DNA from 3 places in the Duganella sp. S19_KUP01_CR8 genome. Region 1 is predicted to be linked to each of the others. Evidence: predicted binding sites of a transcription regulator. Region 1 holds the regulator's gene; each other region holds the start of a gene.
The links. Region 1 encodes FliA, which starts transcription of late flagellar genes. Its sites were predicted from a motif close to CTAAAGTTTNNNNNNNNNNNGCCGNTA; they were not measured.
Positions count from the first base shown of each region.

Region 2: the regulator FliA is predicted to act here: its motif matches at 1,779-1,805, upstream of V6M89_RS27930 (heme utilization protein).
Region 3: the regulator FliA is predicted to act here: its motif matches at 2,254-2,280, upstream of V6M89_RS29305 (flagellin N-terminal helical domain-containing protein).

Region 1 covers NZ_JAQQPR010000008.1:25,890-33,747, reverse strand. The annotation lists gene flhA (flagellar biosynthesis protein FlhA) at 1-1,275, shown strand, start outside; gene V6M89_RS10020 (transposase) at 1,325-2,380, shown strand; gene flhF (flagellar biosynthesis protein FlhF) at 2,531-3,991, shown strand; gene V6M89_RS10010 (MinD/ParA family ATP-binding protein) at 3,984-4,781, shown strand; gene V6M89_RS10005 (RNA polymerase sigma factor FliA) at 4,824-5,555, shown strand; gene V6M89_RS10000 (flagellar motor protein) at 5,537-6,283, shown strand; gene motD (flagellar motor protein MotD) at 6,285-7,058, shown strand; gene V6M89_RS09990 (flagella synthesis protein FlgN) at 7,137-7,613, opposite strand; gene flgM (flagellar biosynthesis anti-sigma factor FlgM) at 7,621-7,858, opposite strand, start outside.
Region 2 covers NZ_JAQQPR010000040.1:32,172-40,029, reverse strand. The annotation lists partial or broken gene V6M89_RS27935 (beta strand repeat-containing protein) at 1-1,513, shown strand, start outside; gene V6M89_RS27930 (heme utilization protein) at 1,964-7,858, shown strand, end outside.
Region 3 covers NZ_JAQQPR010000050.1:12,933-20,790, reverse strand. The annotation lists gene V6M89_RS29310 (flagellar protein FlaG) at 102-485, opposite strand; gene V6M89_RS29305 (flagellin N-terminal helical domain-containing protein) at 576-2,156, opposite strand; gene V6M89_RS29300 (GGDEF domain-containing protein) at 2,455-4,032, opposite strand; gene V6M89_RS29295 (response regulator) at 4,194-4,841, opposite strand; gene V6M89_RS29290 (sensor histidine kinase) at 4,875-6,059, opposite strand; gene V6M89_RS29285 (hypothetical protein) at 6,093-6,662, opposite strand; gene greB (transcription elongation factor GreB) at 6,778-7,344, shown strand; gene V6M89_RS29275 (hypothetical protein) at 7,364-7,858, shown strand, end outside.

The sequences.
Region 1 (7,858 bases):
CAGGTGGTGGGGCAGTTGTTCGCCAAGCCGCAGGTGCTGTACATCACCGCCGCCATCATCGGCGGCATGGGATTGATCCCGGGCATGCCCAATCTGGTGTTCCTGCTGCTGGCCGGCCTGCTGGCCGGCTCGGCCTACATGATGACCCGCAAGGCCGAAGCCGGCAAGACCGCCGAAGTGGCGGCGGCCGAAGCGGCAGCAGCGCCGGCCGCCGCGCCGGAGCAGGAGGAGGCCAGCTGGCAGGACATCATGCCGGTCGATACGCTGGGCCTGGAGGTGGGCTATCGCCTGATCCCGCTGGTGGACAAGACCCAGGGCGGCGAGCTGCTCAAGCGCATCAAGGGGATCCGCAAGAAGTTCGCGCAGGAGGTGGGTTTCCTGGCGCCGCCGGTGCACATCCGCGACAACCTGGAGTTGAAGCCGTCGGCCTACCGCATCACGCTCAAGGGGGTGGAAGTGGGCACGGGCGAGGCCTTCAACGGCCAGTTCCTGGCGATCAATCCGGGCATGGCCAGCGGCACCTTGCCGGGCATGGCGACCACCGATCCGGCCTTCGGCCTGCCCGCCACCTGGATCGACGCCAATCTGCGCGACCAGGCGCAGGGCATGGGCTACACGGTGGTCGACGCCGGCACGGTGGTGGCGACGCATCTGAATCACCTGATCACCACCCACGCTTCCGAGCTGCTGGGCCGGGCCGAGGTGCAGTCGCTGCTGGACCACCTGGGCAAGGATGCGCCCAAGCTGGTGGAAGACCTGGTGCCGAAGATGGTGTCGCTGTCGACCCTGCAGAAGGTGTTGCAGAACCTGCTGATGGAAGGCGTGCACATCCGCGACATGCGCTCCATCATCGAGACGCTGGCCGAGCACGCGGTGCACACGCAGGATCCAAGCGACCTGACCGCGCTGGTGCGTATCTCGCTGGGCCGCGCCATCGTGCAGCAGCTGTTCCCCGGCGCCAGCGAGTTGTCGGTGATGACCCTGGATAATCGGCTGGAACGCTTGCTGATGCAGGCGCTGGCGGCCAGCGGTCCGGACGGCGCCGGCATCGAGCCTGGACTGGCCGACACCATCGCCCAACAGGCGCAGGCGGCGGCGCAGCAGCAGGAGGCGCTGGGCTTGACGCCGGTGCTGCTGGTGCCGGGGCCGCTGCGGGCCTTGCTGTCGCGTTTCCTGCGCCGCGCCTTGCCGCAACTGAAGGTGCTGTCGCATGCCGAGATCCCGGAGACCAAGACCATCCGCGTGACGGCGCTGGTGGGCCAGCAGCCGGCATAAGTTTGAGCGGATCGCGCATGCATCCATGCGGGCGGCCTAGACTGCTCGCATGGATGACGACGATTTCGATACGCCGTGGAAGGAAGTGCTCATGCAGCATTTTCCGGAGTTCATGGCGTTTTACTTCCCCCTTGCGCATGCCGCGATCGACTGGTCGCGGCCACATACTTTTCTCGACCAGGAATTTTCCGCGCTGGCTCGCGATGCCGAACTCGGTAAGCGTTTGCTGGACAAACTGGTCAGCGTGTATCTGCTCGACGGTCCTGAACAGTGGTTGCTGGTGCATCTGGAAGTGCAGGGCTGGCGCGAGGCCAGCTTTGCGGAGCGCATGTTTGTCTACAATTATCGTGTTTATGACCGCTACCGCCGCCCTGTCGCCAGCCTGGCCTTGCTGACCGATAGCGGCAGGCGTTGGCGGCCGTCGTCTTTTGGTTATCGCCTGCTAGGCTGTGCGATGGGGATAGAATTCCCGGTTGCCAAGCTGCTGGACTTTGTTGATCACATCGATGAGCTGCTGCGGCACGAGAATCCGTTTGCGTTGGTGACCGTGGCGCACTTGCTGGCGCGGCAGACCAAGGGCAATGCGCATCGGCGCCGCATCGCCAAATTGAGGCTTACCAAGCTTCTGTACCAGCGCGATTGGGACAGGCAGCGTATTATTAATTTATATCGGGTGATCGACTGGATCATGCGCTTGCCGCAAGCGTTGGAGGTCCGGTTGACCTATGTGGCTTTGCAATTGGAAAGGAGGCGGGCTATGCCTTACGTATCCTCTATGGAGCGCTTTTGCATGGAGCGCGGACACAAGCTAGGACTGGAAATAGGGCTGCACGAAGGACGGAAAGAAGGGCGACAAGAAGGGCGACAAGAAGGACGACAAGAAGGACGACAAGAAGGACGACAAGAAGGACGACAAGAAGGGCGACAAGAAGGACGACAAGAAGGACAGTGCGCCCTGCTGACCGAAATGCTGCAACAGCGCTTCGGCGAACTTGATGTCATTGTCCGCGCCCGGCTCGCCGCAGCCGATGTGTCCCAGCTGCTGGCCTGGGCTAAAAACTTCGTCAGCGCCGCTACACTGGATGAGGTTTTCCGCGATAACTAAGCCGCCTCGGCCGCAATGGCGAAATGCGGCCCATTTGCCCCCCTGTTCGTCGGATCGTTTCCAGAGTGCATCGTCAATAATGGCACTGTCAGAGTAAAGGCGTCTCATCCGGAAGACGCACTGCTCGACTTAGACTCCTGAGAGCCGGCCATGAACGTCAAAAAATTTACCGCACCGACTTCCCGCGAGGCGCTGCGCAAAGTGCGCGAATCGCTCGGCCCAGACGCCGTGATCCTGTCCAACCGCCAGGCCGATGGCGGTGTTGAAATCCTCGCCCTCGCCAACGACGATGCCGCCTCGCTGGCCATGCCGGCGCCGCACTCGCCGATGGCCGAACCGGCGCCGTCGCTCGACCTGGGCACCGCCGTGTCGCAAGGCGGCGCCGATCAGCGTCATGAGCCGCGCCTGGAACAGCGCATGGAGCCGCGCTTCGGATCGCATACCCCAACGCCAACCCCGGCGCCAGCCGCCCTGCCAGCGCAACCGGTGCGCCGCGTAGTGGCGTCCGCCTCGTCGTTCGCCAGCGTCACCAAGGCCGCAGCCGCCGCGCCGGCGCCGGCCCAGGTTCAGGCCAAGGCCGCGCTGGACGTCGACCAGATCGCCGCCATGGTCAGCGCCGCCGTCGCCAGCGCCAAGCAAAACGCCGCCGCCGAAATGCAGGGCATGATGAGCGAAATCCGCGCCATGCGCGGCATGATGGAAACCCAGCTGGCCGAAATCTCCTGGGGCACCACGCAAGCGCGCGAGCCGCAGAAAGCCGCCGTGCTGCGCGAGATGCTGGCGGCCGGTTTCTCGGCCAGCCTGGCGCGCTACCTGATCGAAAAACTGCCGGCCAACCGCGACGCCGCCGACAGCCTGCGCTGGATCAAGAACGTCCTGACCCGCAACCTGCAAACCATGGCCAACGAAGATGCGCTGATCGAGCAGGGCGGCGTGTTCGCGCTGGTCGGCCCGACCGGCGTCGGCAAGACCACCAGCACCGCCAAGCTGGCCGCGCGCTGCGTGATGCGCCACGGCCCGGACAAGCTGGCCCTGATCACCACCGACGCCTACCGTATCGGCGCCCACGAACAGCTGCGCATCTACGGCAAGATCCTCGGCGTGATGGTGCACTCGGTCAAGGACGAAGCCGACCTGCGCATCGCCCTCAAGGAATTGAAGAACAAGCACACGGTGCTGATCGACACGGTCGGCGTCAGCCAGCGCGACCAGATGGTCACCGAACAGGTGTCGATGCTGCAAGGCGCCGGTTCCGACGTCAAGCGCCTGCTGTGTCTGAACGCCACGGCCACCCAGGAAACCCTGAACGAAGTGGTGCGCGCCTATCAGGGCAGCGGCCTGGCCGGCTGCATCATGACCAAGCTGGACGAAGCGGCCGCCATCGGCAACGTGCTGGACGTGGTGATCCGCCAAAAACTCAATCTGTTCTACGTGTCGAACGGCCAACGCGTGCCGGAAGACCTGCACCTGGCCGATCCGGCCTACCTGATCGACCGCGCTTTCAAATTGAAACGCGATGTCGTCAACACCCAATACCTGGACGCCGAACTGCCTCTGCTGATGAGCAACGGCCAGCACGAGCAAGCAATGCGCGAGGTGCACCTTGGCTAATTTCGATTTCGACCAGGCGGAGGGACTGCGCCGCATGCTGGCGGGGCCCAAGCCCCGCATCGTCACCTTCCTGTCGGCCACGCCGCAGGACGACAAGGGCGCCATGCTGGTCAACCTGGGCGCCTCGCTGGCGCGCGCCGGCAACGACGTGCTGCTGGTGGACGCCTGCGCCAGCGCCCACGGCGTGGCCTCGCGCCTGGGCGTGGACGGCGGCGCCAGCCTGCTGGACGTGGCGCGCCAGGAGTGCGCGCTGAATCAGGTGATCCACCAGGTGCCGCAAGGCTTTGCTGTGGCGTCGATGACACGCGGCGTGGCGCGCAGCGGCCCGGACGAGACGCGCCGCCTGGCCAAGGCCTTCGACGTGCTGGCCAAGCAGACCGGCATCGTCATCGTCGACGGCGAATTCGACGGCGTGGCCTTCCCGGTGCCGGTCATGGCCAGCTCGGAAATCGTGGTGCAGGTATCGAATAGCGCTACCTCGATCAAGGCCGCGTACAGTATGATCAAGCGCCTGAACCAGGAGCTGGGTCGCCGGCCGTTTGGAATTCTGGTCACCGGGGCTTCCGAATCGGAAGCAAAGGTGGTATACGATAATATGGCACAGGCAGCTAGCCGATACCTGGCGGTGAATCTCGTTTCGATGGGGTCGGTGCCGGCGGATGAATACCTGCAACGCGCGGCACGCTTGGGGCGTGCGGTGGTCGATGCGTTTCCGCTGGCCGGGGCTTCGGTCGCGTTTCGTCAACTGGCGGGGCGCTTCGCGCTGGCCGGCTCGCCATCTTTCCGTTAAGGGAGCATCACAATTTTAGCGCTTAACCAATAATAAACGGCTATGTACACGGTCAAAGGGAAAGTGGACAAGGATTCTTTACTGACGGAGCACATGCCGTTGGTGAAGCGCTTGGCCCACCACATGAAGGCGAAACTGCCGCCCAGCGTCGAAGTCGACGATCTGGTGCAAGCCGGAATGATCGGCCTGCTCGACGCCATCAGCCGTTACGAGGACACCCATGGCGCCCAGTTCGAAACCTACGCCGTGCTGCGCATCCGCGGCGCCATGCTGGACGAGCTGCGCAACAGCGACTGGCTGCCGCGCTCGATGCGCCAGAACATGCGCAAGATCGAAACCGCGATGAGCACGCTGCAACAGCGCCTCGGCCATCCGCCGACCGAGTCGGAAGTGGCCAAGATGCTCAAGCTGTCGCTGGCCGACTATCAGGAAATGCTGTCCGACGGCGGCGGCCACCAGCTGGTGTACTACGAAGATTTTCACGACGACGACGGCAACGACAGCTTCCTCGACCGTTACTGCTCGGACGAGGAGAGCGATCCGCTGCGCTCGCTGCTGGACGGCGACTTCCGCCAGGCCGTGATCGACGCCATCGACGCGCTGCCGCCGCGCGAAAAGATCCTGATGGGGCTGTACTACGAAGAGGAGCTCAACTTGAAAGAAATCGGCGCCGTGATGGGCGTATCGGAATCGCGCGTATCGCAGCTGCATACGCAGGCCGTGGCGCGTCTGCGCGCCTCACTTCGGGAGCGGTCTTGGACTGGGCCAGCGTAGCCGGGGTGCTGCTGGCGCTGGCCGGCATCGTCATCGGCCAGACGCTCGAGGGTGGAAAATTATCCTCGCTGCTGCAACCGGCCGCGTTTGCGATCGTCGTGGTCGGCACTTTCGGCGCGGTGCTGTTGCAGACCAAGTTCCAGACCTTCGTGCGCGGCCTGCGCATGCTGCGCCTGGTGTTCGCGCCGCCGGCCGACACCCGCGTGCTGCTGGCGCGCGACATCAACGCCTGGAACCTGGCGGCGCGCCGCGACGGCCTGCTGTCGCTGGAGCGCTACATGCTCGCCTCCAAGGACAAGTTCAACACCAAGGGCCTGCGCCTGATCGTCGACGGCATCAACCCCGACAAGCTGCGCCAGATCCTCGACACCGAAATCACCGCCTACGAAACCGAGGAACGCCAGGCGGTGCGCATCTGGGAATCGGCGGCCGGCTATTCGCCCACCATCGGCATCCTGGGCGCGGTGCTGGGCCTGATCCACGTGATGGAAAACCTCACCGATCCCAGCAAGCTCGGTTCCGGCATCGCCGTGGCCTTCGTGTCGACGATCTACGGCGTCGGCCTGGCCAACCTGTTCTTCTACCCGATCGCCAACAAGCTCAAGGCCATCGTCACGCAGGCGGTGCACCAGCAGGAAATCGCCGCCGCCGTGTTCTACGACATCGCCACCGGCGACCACACGCGCGTCATCGACGAACGCATCGCCACGCTGATGCGGGAACACTGACATGCAGAACCGGCGCGCCCGCAGGAAGTTCGACGACGAACCGGAGAACCACGAGCGTTGGCTGATCTCCTACGCCGACTTCATCACGCTGCTGTTCGCCTTCTTCGTGGTGATGTACGCGATCTCGGTGGTCAATATCGGCCGCTACAAGGTGCTGTCGGTGGCGCTGGGCGACGCCTTCGGCGGCGCCGGCTCGGCCAAGCCGGTCAACACCGAAGTGCCCAACCTGCCGATACCCAATCCCAACCTGCGGCGCCACGCCGAATTGCTGCGCAAGGAAAAAACCCAGATGACCAAGCTGGCGCAGGACTTGTTGTCCACGCTGGCGCCCCTGGTCAAGGAGGGCAAGGTGCGGGTCACGCAAAACAGCCGCGGCGTCAGCGTCGAGATCAATGCCTCGGTGCTGTTCGATCCGGGCGAGGCGCGCCTGACCAACGAATCGACCGAAGCGCTGCGCGCCGTCGCCGGCCTGCTGAAAAACGACGATCACAAGGTGCAGGTCGAAGGCCACACCGACAACCAGCCGATCCGCAACACGCTGTTCCCGTCCAACTGGGAATTGTCGGCGGTGCGCGCCAGCAGCGTGGTGCGGCTATTCATCGACGCCGGCGTGACGCCGGAACGCCTGACGGCGGTCGGCTTCAGCTCGAACGTGCCGGTGGCGCCGAACGACAACCCGATCGGCCGCGCGCGCAATCGCCGCGTGGCGGTCACGATCTTGTCCGGTATTCCGGATGCGGTAACGGAAGTGCCGACGCAGGCGCCGAATAATTAAGCAATATGCTTGCTGCGTCGCTTAGGGGGCAGACCCCGGACGGGGTCTGACCCCGCATGGCCGTGCGGGGTAAAAGAGTCAGCCGGCCAGGAAGCCGCGGCTGCGGGGCAGGGAAGTAGACAGGCCGCCAGGGCCGTAGAAGTTGTTCGCGCCCGCCGTTTGCGGACGCAGCGCTTGCAGCGCGCCTTGCGTGTGGTTCATCTGCTTGTTGATCAGCATGCCGTTGATGCGGTTCAGCTCCTTGGCTTCGCGCGCGTGGTGCTGCAGCGCCTGCCACAGGACGGCAGCTTCGGCGGCGTCGGCGCCGCTGGCGGCAACCCAGGCATCCATGCCGGCTTCCTCGGCCGGGTAGCCGGCCTTGCCCAGGGCGCGGTGGCGCTGGGCCGACAACAGGGTCATCTGCGTGACCAGTGCCGATTTCTTCGTGGTGACCGCCGTCAGGCCGTCGATTTCCGCCGCCACCAGATGTTGCTGCTCCTGCTTCAGGACGTCCAGCAGGGTCGTCATGATGTGTTCTTCTTCGCGCAGGCTGTTCAGCGGGGTAGCGGTTGACATGGTAGACCTATCGTTTGCGAGAGTGCAGCAGATCCTTGACTGTATCCAGCAAGCCATCCGCTACTTTTTCCGAGTTGACCTGGAACTGGCCGTCGGCAATTGCCAGCTTGATGCGCTCGACTTTTTTAGTGTCGAACACCGCGCTGGCGCCGCCGGCCGCACTGGCCGCCAATGCCTGGCCTTGCGGCGACAGGCGCACGTTGTCGGACGTTGCGGGCGTCGCCGGGGCTGCCGCCTTGTCTGCG
Region 2 (7,858 bases), on a different contig from region 1:
GCTGAACACCGCCGGCATCGCCGCCCTGAGCACCAACCAGGTTGTCGCGCTGACCTCGGCCCAAGTGGCCGCGCTGGGCACCGCGCAAGTGGCGGCACTGTCCACCGCCAGCATCGGCGCGATTGAAACCGCCGACCTGGCCGGCCTGTCGACCAACGACGTCGCCGCCCTGCGCACCGCGCAGCTGGCCGGCCTGAGCACCACGCAGATCAGCGTGTTGTCGACCGGACAGATCGCCGCGCTGGCCACCTCGGCCTTCTCGGTGGGCCTGAGCACCACGCAGATCGCCGCGCTGACCACCGGCCAGGCGGTATCGCTGAGCGTGACGCAGGTGGCCGCGCTGTCGACCAAGAACGTCGCCGCGCTGGCCACGGGCAGCCTGAACGTCTTCACCACCGCGGAAATCGGTGCGCTGAGCGCGGTCCAGCTGGGCGTGCTGAGCTCCGACCAGGGCGTGGCGCTGACCTCGACCCAGGTCGCGGCGCTGACCACCGCGCAAGCGGTCGGCCTGTCGACCAGCGCGCTGTCGGCTCTCGACACCGCCGACATCGCCGCACTGAGCACCGCCGCCTTCGCCGCGCTGAGCACCCGCCAGATCGTCAGCCTGCGCACTGCGGAAGTGGCCGCGTTGACCACCAACCAGGTGCATGCGATGACCTCGACCCAGTTGCACGCCTTGACCAGCGACCAGGTGCACGCCATGAGCACCGACCAGACCCACGCACTGTCGTACCTCACCCCGATCGTGCTGGACCTGAACGGCAACGGCGTGCAGACCACCGCACTGGGCCAGGGCGTGCAGTTCGACCTGCTGGCCAACGGCAATAAAGTCAACACCGGCTGGACCGCCGGCGGCGACGGCCTGCTGGCCCTGGACCGCAACCACGACGGCGTCATCAACGACGGCGGCGAGTTGTTCGGTTCGGGCACCACGCTGGCCAACGGCCAGAAAGCGAGCACCGGCTACCAGGCGATGGCGGAACTGGACAGCAACGGCGACGGCACCATCGACGCCAAGGACAGCGCCTACGCCGACCTGCGGGTCTGGGTGGACGGCAACGCGGACGGCGTCAGCCAGGCCGACGAGCTGAAATCGCTGCAAGCGCTGGGCATCACCAAGCTGAACCTGGACGTCAAGCAGGACGGCACGCTCAACAACGGCAACATCCTGGGTCTGACGTCGACCTTCGAGACGGCCGACGGCGCCACCCACGCGGCGGCCGACGTGTGGTTCGCCACCACGCCGACCAGCAACCTGAGCGGTAACGTCAGCGGCCTGGCGCAAGCGCTGTCCAGCTTTGCCGGCAGCAACGCGGCAGCGCCGGCGGCGGCCAAGCTGGAAGTCCCGGGCGGCAGTGTCAACGGCAACGTGGCGCAGCTGGCCGGCGCCATCCAGCAGTACAGCGAGAAATCGCTGGGCGCGCCGAGCCAGGCGGCCACCGACAGCGAGCTGCGCCTCAAAGCGCTGCAATCGCAAGGCGGCCATGGCTTGCTGGCCGCGCCGTCCAAGTAACACGGACCGGCAGTCATGAACGGCAGGGCTCAGGCCCTGCCGTTTTGCCCTCCACGACCCGGTTTTCGTAGCAGGATGCAAGTGTTGGCGCGATTTTTGCGTTGCATCTAGTAAACAAAAAAGCTTAATGCAGTCAGTAAATTTGTCGCTTTATACGGTCAGGGCGGTTGCCGACGCCCGGTTTGACGGCCTGATTAATTGAAACTATGTGCAGTACTCTTGCCATAAAATTGTTAACGCTAGGAAAATTCCTAGTGCTGGTATCCTAAAGTTGGCCTGGATATTGACGTTAAGAACTAAAGTGCGGCGCTCTTCTGGCGTTTAGCTCAAGCAATTCGGTAATAAATTCGTAAGTCTTACCCAATTTAACGTTGGAGCCTGGGGGGAAAGTCCCTGCTGGCTCCGATATTCGTCTGTATAGAACTGTGCAGTGCCCCAAGGAGAATGGAAATGAGCCTCGTAACAAGCATGAGTACCGACCAGATTGCAGCTCTGTCGACCCAAACAATTGCTGCTCTCGCGACTTCCGATATTGTTGCGCTCAATTCAGCTCAGACCCGGGCCCTGACCACGGACCAGACGGTGGCGTTGACCACCACCCAGATCTCCGCGCTCACCACCAAACAACTGACGGTCGGCCTGACGACCGACCAGATCGTCGCCCTGAGTTCGACCCAGGTCGGCGTGCTCAACTCGGCGCAGTTCAATGCGCTGGCGACGGAATCGATCGTCGCGCTGGAGACCGGCGACTTCGCCGCCCTGCGCACCGCCACCATCGCCGGCATGAGCACCGCCCAGCTGGCGGTCGTGACGACCGACCAGATCGTCGCGCTGACCGCCGCCCAGGCGGGCGCGCTGGGCAGCGCCCAGGTGGCCAGCCTGAGCACCGGCGCCATCGTCGCGCTGGAATCGGCCGACCTGATGGCCCTGAAAACGGCCGCCATCGCCGCACTGAGCACCGCCCAGTTCACCTCGCTGACCACCGACCAGATCACCAACCTGACCACCGCGCAAGTAGCCGCGCTGAGCACCGTCGACCTGGCGTCCGGCCTGACCACCAACCAGGTCGTCGCCATGAGCTCGACCCAGCTGTCGCTGCTGAGCACCAGCCAGTTCAGCGCGCTGGGCACCAGCGCCATCGCCGCGATTGAAACCGGCGACCTGATCGCGATCAAGACCAACGTCATCGCCGCGCTGAAGACCGCGCAACTGGTGGCCCTGACCACCGACCAACTGTCCAGCCTGACCACCAGCCAGATCGCCGCGCTGACCACCGCCAGCATCGTGGCGCTGACGTCCGACCAGGTGGTCGGCCTGTCGTCGCAGCAGATCGGCACCCTGAGCTCGGCCCAGGTCGCCGCGCTGAGCACGCTGAACCTGGCCGCGATTGAAACCGCCGACATCGGCGCGCTGAAAACCTCGGCGATTGCCGCATTGACCACCAACCAGGCCAAGGCCCTGACCACCGACCAGGTGGTCGCGCTGAGCTCGGGCCAGATCGGCGCGCTGACCGCCAACCAGGTCGCCGGCATGAGCAGCGGCCAGATCGCCGCCATCGAGACCAACGACATCGGCGCGCTGAAAACCGCCGCCGTCGCCGCCATGACCACCAACCAGGTCAACGCCCTGAGCACCGACCAGATCCAGGCGCTGAACACCGCGCAGTTCGCCGCGATGACCACCGCCAACCTGGCGTCCGGCCTGACCACCGACCAGATCGTCGCGATGAGCTCGAGCCAGTTCGGCGCGCTCAACACCGCCCAGTTCGGCGCACTGTCGACCAACGATGTCGCCGCCATTGAAACGGCCGACATCATCAGCCTGAAGACCGCGATCATCGCCGCGCTGAAAACCGCGCAACTGGCGGCCTTGACCACCGACCAGCTGTCGAACCTGACCACCAACCAGATCGCCGCGATCACCACCGCCAACATCCAGGCCCTGACCACCGATCAAGTGGTGGCCCTGTCGTCGCAGCAGGTCGGCACCCTGAGCTCGGCCCAGGTCGCCGCGCTGAGCACGCTGGACATCGCCTCGATCGAAACCGCCGACATCGGCGCGCTGAAGACCTCCGCCGTCGCCGCACTGAGCACCAACCAGGCCAAGGCCCTGACCACCGACCAGATCGTCGCCATGGGTTCGGCGCAGATCGGCGCGCTGACCAGCGCCCAGGTCGCCGGCATGGGCAGCGCCCAGATCGCCGCCATCGAAACCGGTGACATCGGCGCGCTGAAAACCGCCGCCATCGCCGCCATGACCACCAACCAGGTCAATGCGCTGAGCACCGACCAGATCCAGCAGCTGAACACCGCGCAATTCAGCGCGATGACCACCGCCAACCTGGCCTCCGGCCTGACCACCGACCAGATCGTCGCGATGAGCTCGAACCAGTTCGGCGCGCTCAGCTCGAACCAGTTCGGCGCGCTGTCGACCAACGATATCGCCGCCATCGAAACGGCCGACATCGTCGGCCTGAAGACCTCGATCATCGCCTCGTTGAAGACCGCGCAACTGGCGGCCCTGACCACCGACCAGCTGTCCAGCCTGACCACCAACCAGATCGCCGCGATCACCACCGCCAACATCCAGGCCCTGACCACCGACCAAGTAGTGGCCCTGTCGTCGCAGCAGATCGGCACCCTGAGCTCGGCCCAGGTCGCCGCGATGAGCACGCTCGACATCGCCACCATCGAAACCGCTGACATCGGCGCGCTGAAAACCTCCGCGATTGCCGCATTGACCACCAACCAGGCCAAGGCCCTGACCACCGACCAGATCGTCGCCATGGGTTCGGCGCAGATCGGCGCGCTGACCAGCGCCCAGGTCGCCGGCATGGGCAGCGGCCAGATCGCCGCCATCGAAACGGCTGACATCGGCGCGCTGAAAACCGCCGCCATCGGCGCCATGACCACCAACCAGGTCAATGCGCTGAGCACCGACCAGATCCAGCAGCTGAACACCGCGCAGATCGGCGCGATGACCACCGCCAACCTGGCGTCCGGCCTGACCACCGACCAGATCGTCGCGATGAGCTCGAACCAGTTCGGCGCCCTCAGCTCGAACCAGTTCAACGCGCTGTCGACCAACGATATCGCCGCCATCGAAACGGCCGACATCATCGGCCTGAAGACTTCGATCATCGCCACGCTGAAAACCTCGCAACTGGCGGCCTTGACCACCGACCAGCTGTCGAACCTGACCACCAACCAGATCGCCGCGATCACCACCGCCAACATCCAGGCCCTGACCACGGATCAGGTAGTGGCCCTGTCGTCGCAGCAGATCGGCACCCTGAGCTCGGCCCAGGTCGCCGCGCTGAGCACGCTGGACATCGCCTCGATCGAAACCGGTGACATCGGCGCGCTGAAAACCGCCGCCGTCGCCGCGCTGACGACCAACCAGGCCAAGGCCCTGACCACCGACCAGATCGTCGCCATGGGTTCGGCGCAGATCGGCGCGCTGACCGCCAACCAGGTCGCCGGCATGAGCAGCGGCCAGATCGCGGCCATTGAAACGGCTGACATCGGCGCGCTGAAAACCGCCGCCATCGCCGCCATGACCACCAACCAGGTCAACGCGCTGAGCACCGACCAGATCCAGCAGCTGAACACCGCGCAATTCAGCGCGATGACCACCGCCAACCTGGCGTCCGGCCTGACCACCGACCAGATCGTCGCGATGAGCTCGAACCAGTTCGGCGCGCTCAGCTCGAACCAGTTCGGCGCGCTGTCGACCAACGATATCGCCGCCATCGAGACGGCCGACATCATCGGCCTGAAGACCTCGATCATCGCCTCGTTGAAGACCGCGCAACTGGCGGCCCTGACCACCGACCAGCTGTCGAACCTGACCACCAACCAGATCGCCGCGATCACCACCGCCAACATCCAGGCCCTGACCACGGATCAGGTAGTGGCCCTGTCGTCGCAACAGATCGGCACCTTGAGCTCGGCCCAGGTCGCCGCGATGAGCACGCTCGACATCGCCTCGATCGAGACCGCCGACATCGGCGCGCTGAAAACCGCCGCCGTCGCCGCCCTGTCGACCAACCAGGCCAAGGCCTTGACCACCGACCAGATCGTCGCCATGGGTTCGGCGCAGATCGGCGCGCTGACCGCCACCCAGGTCGCCGGCATGAGCAGCGGCCAGATCGCCGCCATCGAAACGGCTGACATCGGCGCGCTGAAAACCGCCGCCATCGCCGCCCTGACCACCAACCAGGTCAATGCGCTGAGCACCGATCAGATCCAGCAGCTGAACACCGCGCAGATCGGCGCGATGACCACCGCCAACCTGGCGTCCGGCCTGACCACCGACCAGATCGTCGCGATGAGCTCGAACCAGTTCGGCGCCCTCAGCTCGAACCAGTTCGGCGCGCTGTCGACCAACGATATCGCCGCCATCGAAACGGCCGACATCATCGGCCTGAAGACCTCGATCATCGCCACCTTGAAGACCGCGCAACTGGCGGCCTTGACCACCGACCAGCTGTCGAACCTGACCACCAACCAGATCGCGGCGATCACCACCGCCAACATCCAGGCCCTGACCACGGATCAAGTGGTGGCCCTGTCGTCGCAACAGATCGGCACCCTGAGCTCGGCCCAGGTCGCCGCGATGAGCACGCTCGACATCGCCACCATCGAAACCGCCGACATCGGCGCGCTGAAAACCGCCGCCATCGGCGCCCTGTCGACCAACCAGGCCAAGGCCCTGACCACCGACCAGATCGTCGCCATGGGTTCGGCGCAGATCGGCGCGCTGACCAGCGCCCAGGTCGCCGGCATGGGCAGCGCCCAGATCGCCGCCATCGAAACGGCCGACATCGGCGCGCTGAAAACCGCCGCCATCGGCGCCATGACCACCAACCAGGTCAATGCGCTGAGCACCGACCAGATCGTTGCGCTGAGCACCGCCCAGATCGGCGCGATGACCACCGCCAACCTGGCGTCCGGCCTGACCACCGACCAGATCGTCGCGATGAGCTCGGCCCAGTTCGGCGCGCTCAGCTCGAACCAGTTCGGTGCGCTGTCGACCAACGATATCGCCGCCATCGAAACGGCCGACATCGTCGGCCTGAAGACTTCGATCATCGCCTCGCTGAAGACCGCGCAACTGGCGGCCTTGACCACCGACCAGCTGTCGAACCTGACCACCAACCAGATCGCCGCGATCACCACCGCCAACATCCAGGCCCTGACCACGGATCAAGTAGTGGCCCTGTCGTCGCAGCAGATCGGCGCCCTGAGCTCGGCCCAGGTAGCCGCGCTGAGCACGCTGGACATCGCCACCATCGAAACCGGTGACATCGGCGCGCTGAAAACCGCCGCCGTGGCCGCGCTGTCGACCAACCAGGCCAAGGCCCTGACCACCGACCAGATCGTCGCCATGGGTTCGGCGCAGATCGGCGCGCTGACCAGCGCCCAGGTCGCCGGCATGGGCAGCGGCCAGATCGCCGCCATCGAGACGGCTGACATCGGCGCGTTGAAAACCGCCGCCGTCACCGCCATGACCACCAACCAGGTCAACGCGTTGAGCACCGACCAGATCGTTGCGCTGAGCACCGCGCAGATCGGCGCGATGACCACCGCCAACCTGGCGTCCGGCCTGACCACCGACCAGATCGTCGCGATGAGCTCGGCCCAGTTCGGCGCGCTCAGCTCGAACCAGTTCGGTGCGCTGTCGACCAACGATATCGCCGCCATCGAAACGGCCGACATCGTCGGACTGAAGACCGCGATCATCGCCTCGCTGAAGACCGCGCAACTGGCGGCCTTGACCACCGACCAGCTGTCCAACCTGACCACCGGCCAGATCGCGGCGATCACCACCGCCAACATCCAGGCCCTGACCACCGACCAGGTCGTCGCGTTGAGCTCGCTCCAGATCGGCACCCTGAGCTCGGCTCAAGCGTCCGCCCTGAGCACGCTGGACATCGCCTCGATCGAAACCGGTGACATCGGCGCGCTGAAAACCGCCGCCGTGGCCGCCCTGTCGACCAACCAGGCCAAGGCCCTGACCACCGACCAGATCGTCGCCATGGGTTCGGCGCAGATCGGCGCGCTGACCAGCGTCCAGGTCGCCGGCATGAGCAGCGGCCAGATCGCCGCCATCGAAACGGCTGACATCGGCGCGCTGAAAACCGCCGCCGTCGGCGCCCTGACCACCAACCAGGTCAATGCGCTGAGCACCGACCAGATCGTTGCGCTGAGCACCGCGCAGTTCGGCGCCATGACCACCGCCAACCTGGCGTCCGGCCTGACCACCGACCAGATCGTCGCGATGAGCTCGGCCCAGTTCGGCGCGCTCAGCTCGAACCAGTTCGGTGCGCTGTCGACCAACGAT
Region 3 (7,858 bases), on a different contig from region 1:
CGGGCGCGGCCCGTCAGATCCTGTGCAACACGACAAGCTGGCGTTCCCTGAATCAGGATGCCATGGATGAGGAAAAAGCGGCGCGCGCGAGCGCGGCCGCTTCAGGCGGTTTGCTGGATCAGCAAGCCGGAGGTGCCGGAGTTCGATTCCAGCGATTTGGCGATTTCCAGCGCTTCGGGCGAGGGAATCTGGCGCAACACTTCCTTGGTGGTCTGGTCGACCACCTTGACCACGGTGCGCTTGGTGTCGCTGTCGACCGAGAATTCCAGTCCCTGCGACTTGGCCTGCGCCGACTTGTTCAGCTGCGACACGGCCTGGTGGACCTGATCCAGCGTCGGCACGTTGGCCGGGCCCTTGACGGCGGAGGCGGTCTCGACAGGCGTGGCCGGCGCGCGCGCGGACTGTGCGCTGGCGTCGCCGACGGCGGCGGCCGGACGGTCTACGGGGCGGGCCTGCGAGGCCGAGCCGATGGTATCGATAGTCATGATGCTTCCTTTGTGAAAAATCCCCGGCTGAATAAATCAACCGGGGAACCTAGTCAGAGCGACCTTACCGCGTCAACTCCTACCCGGATTTTAGCCACGCAGCAGGGACAACACGCCGTTCGGCAGCGAGTTAGCCTGGGCCAAGATGGCGGTACCAGCTTGTTGCAGGATCTGGCCGCGAGTCAGGTTGGCCGTTTCCGCCGCGAAGTCGGTATCTTGAATCCGGCTACGCGAAGCGGACAAGTTCTCCGTCGTCGTGTTCAGGTTCGAGATGGTCGAAGCGAAACGGTTCTGGATCGCACCCAGTGCCGCGCGGTTGCTGTTGATCTGGTTCAGCGCCGAGTCGATGGTTTTCAGGGCCTTGTTGGCGCCGTCCACGCTCGACACGTCGACCTTGGCCACCGATTGCAGGTCCGAACCGGTGGAACCGTTGACGATGGTGGTGGTCGGCGCGGCCGAAGCGATCGAGAAACCGCTGTCGGACGAAAAGTTCAGCTTGCCGCCAATGGTGATGGCGCTGTCTTTCGCCGGGCCGGCCTGATCGAAGGCTTTGACGGCGGCGGTGCTGCCCACGGCCGGCTGGTCGGTGCCGCGGACCAGGGTGGTCGCCTTGGCCAACAGATCGTCGCTGGCGGCGTTGGTGTTGTTGATTTCGATGTCGGCGCCGGACGAGCTCGTCAGTTGCAATTCCTTGACACCACTGGTGGTGTTGGTCTTGATGGCGGCCGAGATGCCGGTGGTGCCGCTCTGCGCGTTGATGGCCTGGGCCACTGCCGACAGATCGCCGCCTTTGACCTTGGCCGAAATCGTCACGCCGGTCGAGGTCGAATCCGCCTCCAGCGAGTTGTCGCCGCGCAGGGTGAACTGCACCGAGCCGTCGCCGGCGGTTGGGTCGGCCAAGCCGGAAATGGTGGCGTTGGTGGTCGCGGTTGCGCTCACGCCGCTCTGGCTCGACAGGGCGTTGACACTTGCCGCGATTTTCTTGGCGCTGTCGCCGGCCGCGATGCTGACGTTGGTGGTGGTGCCGCTGCCGGACGTGACGTTCAGGGTGTCCGCAGCCTGGTTGTTGGCCAGGTGGACGTTGGTGGCGGTCGCGGCAGCAGCGGTGGCGTCGGACAGCGTGCCGCCGGTGTTGAGGAAGTAGGACGACAGGCTGTTGTTGCCGATGTCGGTGGCCTTGGCCGACTGCACGCCGACGTTGATGGTCTGGCCCGAATTGGCGCCGACCTGGAACTGGGCCGAGGTCAGCGAACCGTCCAACACGTTCTGGCCGTTGAACTGGGTCGAGGTGGCAACGCGATTCAGCTCGCCCGACAGCGCCGAGACCTCGTTCTGGATCGACTTGCGGTCGGAATCGGAGTTGGTGCCGTTGGCGGACTGGACTGCCAGTTCGCGGATACGTTGCAGCAGATCGCCTGCAGTGCTCAAGCCACCCTCGGCCGTTTGAGCCAGCGAGATACCGTCGTTGGCGTTACGTGCTGCCGTGGTATTGCCGCGAATTTGCGAGGTGAAGCGCTCGGAAATCGCCAGGCCGGCGGCGTCGTCTTTTGCGCTGTTGATGCGCAAACCGGAAGACAGGCGTTGCAGGGAAGTCGACAGCGAGGCTTGCGACGTGGTCAGGTTACGTTGCGAATTCAGCGATGCAATATTTGTATTAATGACTTGTGCCATGATGTTTCTCCAGACTGATACTTCGATTCGGCAATATGCTCAGTTCCCATTGGTCTGTCTCCACGTTCCGAGACATTCAAACCGCTGTTGTTACTGGTAACGGTTGCCCTGTGGGAAAATTAAGGGCTGAAAAGGAGGGAAATTTTCTCTGGCAGGCCTAAAGTTCAATACCTATGCCCGTTTAAACGACAGCAATCACGGAATCTTTAGGGTAAAAATAATTATTTTTCACCCTTGTTTTTGGGCAAAAAAAAGCCCGGCAAGGGCCGGGCGGGGAGCAAACGGAGCAAACAGCGGCTTATTCGGCCACCACCACCCGGTTCTTGCCGGTCTGCTTGGCGGTGTACATGGCCTTGTCGGCGCGCTTGACCAGTTCGGTCTGCTCCTCGTTGGGACGGCGCAGCGCCACCCCGGCCGAGAAGGTGATCAGCACTTTCTCGTTATCGTGCAGGAAGAAGTGCTTGGTCAGCTCGCGCTGCAGCCGGGTCATGGTGCTGGCGGCCGCCTCGACCGAGGTTTCCGGCATCAGGATCAGGAATTCCTCGCCGCCGAAGCGGGCGATCACGTCCATCGAGCGCAGCGTGTCCTTGACGATCTTGACCAGGTGCTTCAGCGCGGCGTCGCCGGCGATGTGGCCGTAGGTGTCGTTGAGTTTCTTGAAGTCGTCGAGGTCGAGGATGGCGATGCACAGCGGCGTGCCGCGGCGGTCGGCGCGCGCGGTCTCGCGCTCGAACACGTCGTCCAGGCCGCGGCGGTTGAGGCTGCCGGTCAGCTGGTCTTCGCGCACCAGTTCGCTCAAATGCTGCAGCTTGGCTTCCAGCGCGTGGATGCGGTTCTCGGCGTCCTGCACTTCCTGGCGCGCCAGCACCATCTTGTCGCGCGCCTTGAGCGCCTCGCTCTGCACCAGCCGGGTTTCCTTGAGCACCTCGTCGAGGATGTTGTTGAGCTCGGAGATATTGTCGGCCTTGCTGATCTTTTCCGAATAGCCGCCGATCTTCTCGTGGAAGTCGCCGGTCGAGGCCGCCACTTGGCCGAGGCGGTCGATAAAGGTCATCATCATGTTCTTGACGGTGAGCTTGACGTCCGACAGGCTGTGCTTGAGCTGGCCCTGCTTGTAGATCACTTCCTTCAGGCTGCGGGTGGCTTCCTCCAGCGCGCGCACGTCGATCGGCCCGGTGATCAGGTTTTGCACCGATTCGATCTGGCCGCGCAGCCAGCTGTCGTCGTCGAGCAGCTCGCTGACGTTTTCCAGCAGCAGCTTGAACAGGCGCAGCAGCAGTTCCTGCTGCTCGCCGCTGTCGCCGCCGCGCAGTTCGATCTGGTAGCACAGCTGCTTCAGGCGCACGGCGATCTCGGCCAGCGCTTCCTCGCTGTGGGCCAGCTTGGTGGCCGCGCCCAGCGATTCGGCCTCGGCCACCAGCACCGGCGCGCCCGACAGCAAGGACGCCACGGCGAAGGTCAGGGTGCGGCTCAGCAGGTCGCGCAGGGTGCGGCTTTGCTCGTCCTCGGGCGCCATGCCGGCCACTTCGATGCCGCCCCTCTTGCCGACGAAGTGTTTTTCCACCAGTTGCGACAGCGCCTTGGCATAGCCTTCCCAGTCGCGCGACTTGACGGCGCGGTTGAAGCGGCGGCCGAAGTCGGCCAGGTCGCCGGTGTTTTCGGTCAGGCGGGTGGCGAACTGGCTCAGCACCGATTCCGGGCCGGGATCGACCGCGCCGATCGGGGCGGCCGGCGCGGCGGCGATGCCGGCGATTTCGTTGTAGATGTCGCGGTAAGCTTCCGGCGTCGGCGCGATGCGGCGCACGGCCAGGCGCTTGAACGCCTCGCGCGCGATCTCGGCCGGATTCTGCTCGGGAGTGGATGGTTTGCTGGACATCAGATGCTGCCTCTTAAAGGTTTGTTCATTAAACCATAATAAGTCCGCGCGCCGATTGGCATAGCTTGAATAAAAGGCCGGAAGGCATCTTTCATTAGAGTATCAAGCGTAGGCAAAGCGGCAAGCGTGTGGCGGGCGCTTATTCATAGCCTACCCATTATCTACTCTATCAGCTGGTTTTTGATGGCGTAATGGGTCAGTTCCGCGCTGTTTTTCAGCTTCATCTTGACCAGCAGGCGGGCCCGGTACTCGCTGACCGTCTTCACCGACAGCGACAGTTCCTTGGCGATCATGCCCACCGTCTTGCCGGAGGCGATCATGGTCAGGGTCTGGTATTCGCGGTCGGACAGGGTGTCGTGCGGCGGCGCCTCGTGGTCCTCGCCGACGTGGTTGGCCAGTTCCTGCGCCAGCGCCGGGCTGATGTACTTGAGGCCGCCGGCCACCTGGCGGATCGCCGTGACCAGCTCGCGCGGCGCGCTCTGCTTGGTCAGGTAGCCGGCCGCGCCGGCCTTGAGCGAGCGGATCGCGTACTGGTCCTCGCGGTGCATGGACAGCATCAGCACCGCCAGCTCCGGCTTTTCCTTCTTGATCTGCTTGAGCACCTCGATGCCGCTGCGGTCGGGCATCGAAATGTCGAGCAGCATCACCTGGCAGTCCGACTTGCGGAACAGCTTGATGGCGTCCAGGCCGTTTTCGGCCTCGCCGGCCACGACGATGTCGCGCGTCTCGGCCAGGATTTGTTTCAAGCCTTCCCGCACGATGGCGTGGTCGTCGGCGATGAAGACCTTGATGATGGCTTTTTCTGACATGCGGGTCTCTGCTTCCTCTTTTTACTTTATTTGCTATTTCACGGCAGAAATGTTTTCACCCGCTATTGTAGCGCCGGCGGCCGCCGCGATGAGGGCCGCGCGTTCGGTTTCGTGCTTAATTTTGATCGCCACCAGCGTGCCGCCGCCGGCCGCGTGGCTCAGCGCCAACGTGCCGCCCAGCGCGCGCGCGCGTTCGGCCATGCCGCGCAGGCCGAACGAGGCCGGCTTGGCGCGGTCGGATTGGCGGATGCCGCTGCCGTTGTCGCCGATTTTCAGGCTGATGTGGTGCCGCAGCCGCGCCAGCTTGACGCTGACGCGGGTGGCGCCGGCGTGCTTGGCGATATTGGTCAGCGCCTCCTGGGCGATGCGGAACAGGGCGGTGGTCTGGTCGTTGTCGAGCGCGATCTCGCGCTGGTTGGCGTTGAAGCTGCAGGCGATGCCGGTCTGCTTTTCGAACTCCTTGACCTGCCATTCCAGCGCCGCCACCAGGCCCAGGTCCAGCAGCGCCGGGCGCAGGTCGAGCGAAATGCGGTGCACGGCGTCGATGGTGCGGTCGACCAGGGCGTCGACGTAGTCGGTCCGTTCGCGCAGCGCGGGGAAGTCGCCGACCTCGTCCAGGCGGGCGGCCAGCATGGCGACGGCCATCTTGATCGCCGTCAGGTTGCCGCCCAGCTCGTCGTGGATCTCGCGCGCGATGCGGGTGCGCTCCTGTTCCTTGACCCGTTCGGCATGCGCGCTGAGCTCGGCCAGGCGGGCGCGCGAGTGGCGCACTTCCATCTGCTCCTGCTTGCTCTCGCTGATGTTGGTCATGATGCCGTCCCAGCGCACCGCGCCGTCGGCCAGCGCGTGCGGCGTGCAGCGCAGGTTGATCCACTTGACGTCCTTCCAGGCGTCGACCCAGATCCGGCCTTCCCAGTTCCAGCTCCACAGCGCGCTGGCCGAGGCTTGCATCGCGTCCAGGTAGGACTTGCGGTCGTCCGACAGGATCAGTTCCAGGAAGCGCTCGGGCTGCTCGCGCAGCTCGGCCGCCGTCAGGCCCAGCAGCGCCTGGCAGCCGTCGCTCAGGTAGGGGAAGCTGACGCGGCCGTCGGCGTGCAGCACGAACTGGTAGACCAGGCCGGGCGTGTTGGAGACGATGGCGTCGAAGCGCGCGCGCACCTGTTCCAGTTCGTCGGCCAGGGCCGCGCTGTCGGGATGGGGGAGGGAAGCTGCGCTCATGGGAATGATTTAAATAGTATGGTGGATAGTGAATTAGCGGGCGCGCCAGCGGGCGCGGAAGCGCCGCAGCAGGCGGCGGAAGCGCGCCATCCAGCTGCGCGGCGGCGGCACGGCGTGCCGGCGCCAGTGGCGCCAGGCCTTGGCCAGCGCGCTGACGCGGCGCCAGGCGCGGGTGGCGCGCAGCCGTGCTACCCAGCGCTCCTTCAGCGCCAGGAACCAGTGCAGCAGCCGGGCGAACCAGACGATGGTCATCAGCACCGGCCGCGTCAGCAGGAAGATGCGCGCCACCGCCGCCGCGCCGACTAGCTTGGCCAGCACGATGACGAGCAGGCCGAGCAGCGGGTGGCCGTGCGCCATCGCCCACAGCGCCAGCAGCTTGACCGGGAACAGCAGCGCGGCCGGCAGCACGAACAGCGCCAGCGCCGCGCGCGGGCCCAGCGTGCAGATCCAGGCCTCCAGCCGGTGCAGCGGCGGCCAGGACGACAGGCGGCGCAGCACGCGCATGCCGACGTCCCACAGCCAGTCCTCCAGCAGCAACAGCAGGGCCGCCAGGTAGACCAGCGGGGCAAACAGCGAGCGGCAGAAGCGGTGGAAGAGTTTCATCGTTGAAGCATTGTTCTATCGTTATCATGATACGTGAAAGCATCGCCGGCGCGGGGAAAAACACCGAACGTGCACAACAGCCCCGGCGACGCACGAAGCCGTTACAATACCCCGCATGAACAAAGCATTTGTCAAAGAGTCGGACCAGGACGACGACGAGGAAGCCGCGGCGCTGGCGTTGGCGATCCCGGCCGGGTCGAAGAACTATATCCGTCCGGAAGGTTACCAGCGCATCAAGGATGAGCTGCTGCAGCTGATCGACGTCGACCGGCCGGAGGTGGTGCGCATCGTGCACTGGGCCGCCTCCAACGGCGACCGCTCGGAAAACGGCGACTATATCTACGGCAAGCGGCGGCTGCGCGAGATCGACCGCCGCATCCGCTTCCTGACCAAGCGCATGGACTCGGCCGCCATCGTCGACCCCAGCGTGCACCACGGCAGCGACCAGGTGTTCTTCGGCGCCACCGTCACCTATTGCAACCAGCTGGACGAAACCCGCACCATCACCATCGTCGGCATCGACGAGCTCGATCCATTGAACGGCAAGATCAGCTGGGTGGCGCCGGTGGCGCGCGCGCTGACCAAGGCGCGCGAAGGGGATGTCATCACCTTCCAGGCGCCGCACGGCGTCGAGGAGCTGGAGATCCTTGAGGTGACGTATCCGGCCCCGGCTGCCGATTAGTCTGCGCCGCTGGGCTTGCTTGCTGGCGCTGCTGGGCTGGCAGACGCAGGCGGCGGCGCTGGACAGCTATGTCATCGACCTCAACTCCAGCAAGTCCGAATACAACGACAGCCATATCAAGCGCCTGCTGACGGCGGCGCTGGAGGCCTCGCGCGCCAGGTACGGCGCGTTCGAAGTCAGGATCTCGACGCTGCGGGTGCAGCGCGACCGGCTGATGCTGGAGATGATGACGGGGCGCGAGGTCAATCTGAGCGCGCAGGTGACGTCGCCGGAATGGGAGCGGAAGCTGATCCCGGTGCGCATCCCGGTGGACAAGGGGCTGTCGGGCTACCGCATTGCGCTGATCGACGGCCGTGACCAGGCCGAGTTTTCCAAGGTGCGCACATTGGCGCAACTGAAGGCCAAGAGCCTGGGAGCGGGGCGGCAGTGGAGTTCGACGGCGGTGTTGCAGCAGGCCGGCTTCACGGTGCAGGCCGGCGCGACCACGTCGGGCCTGCACCGCATGCTGGCGGCG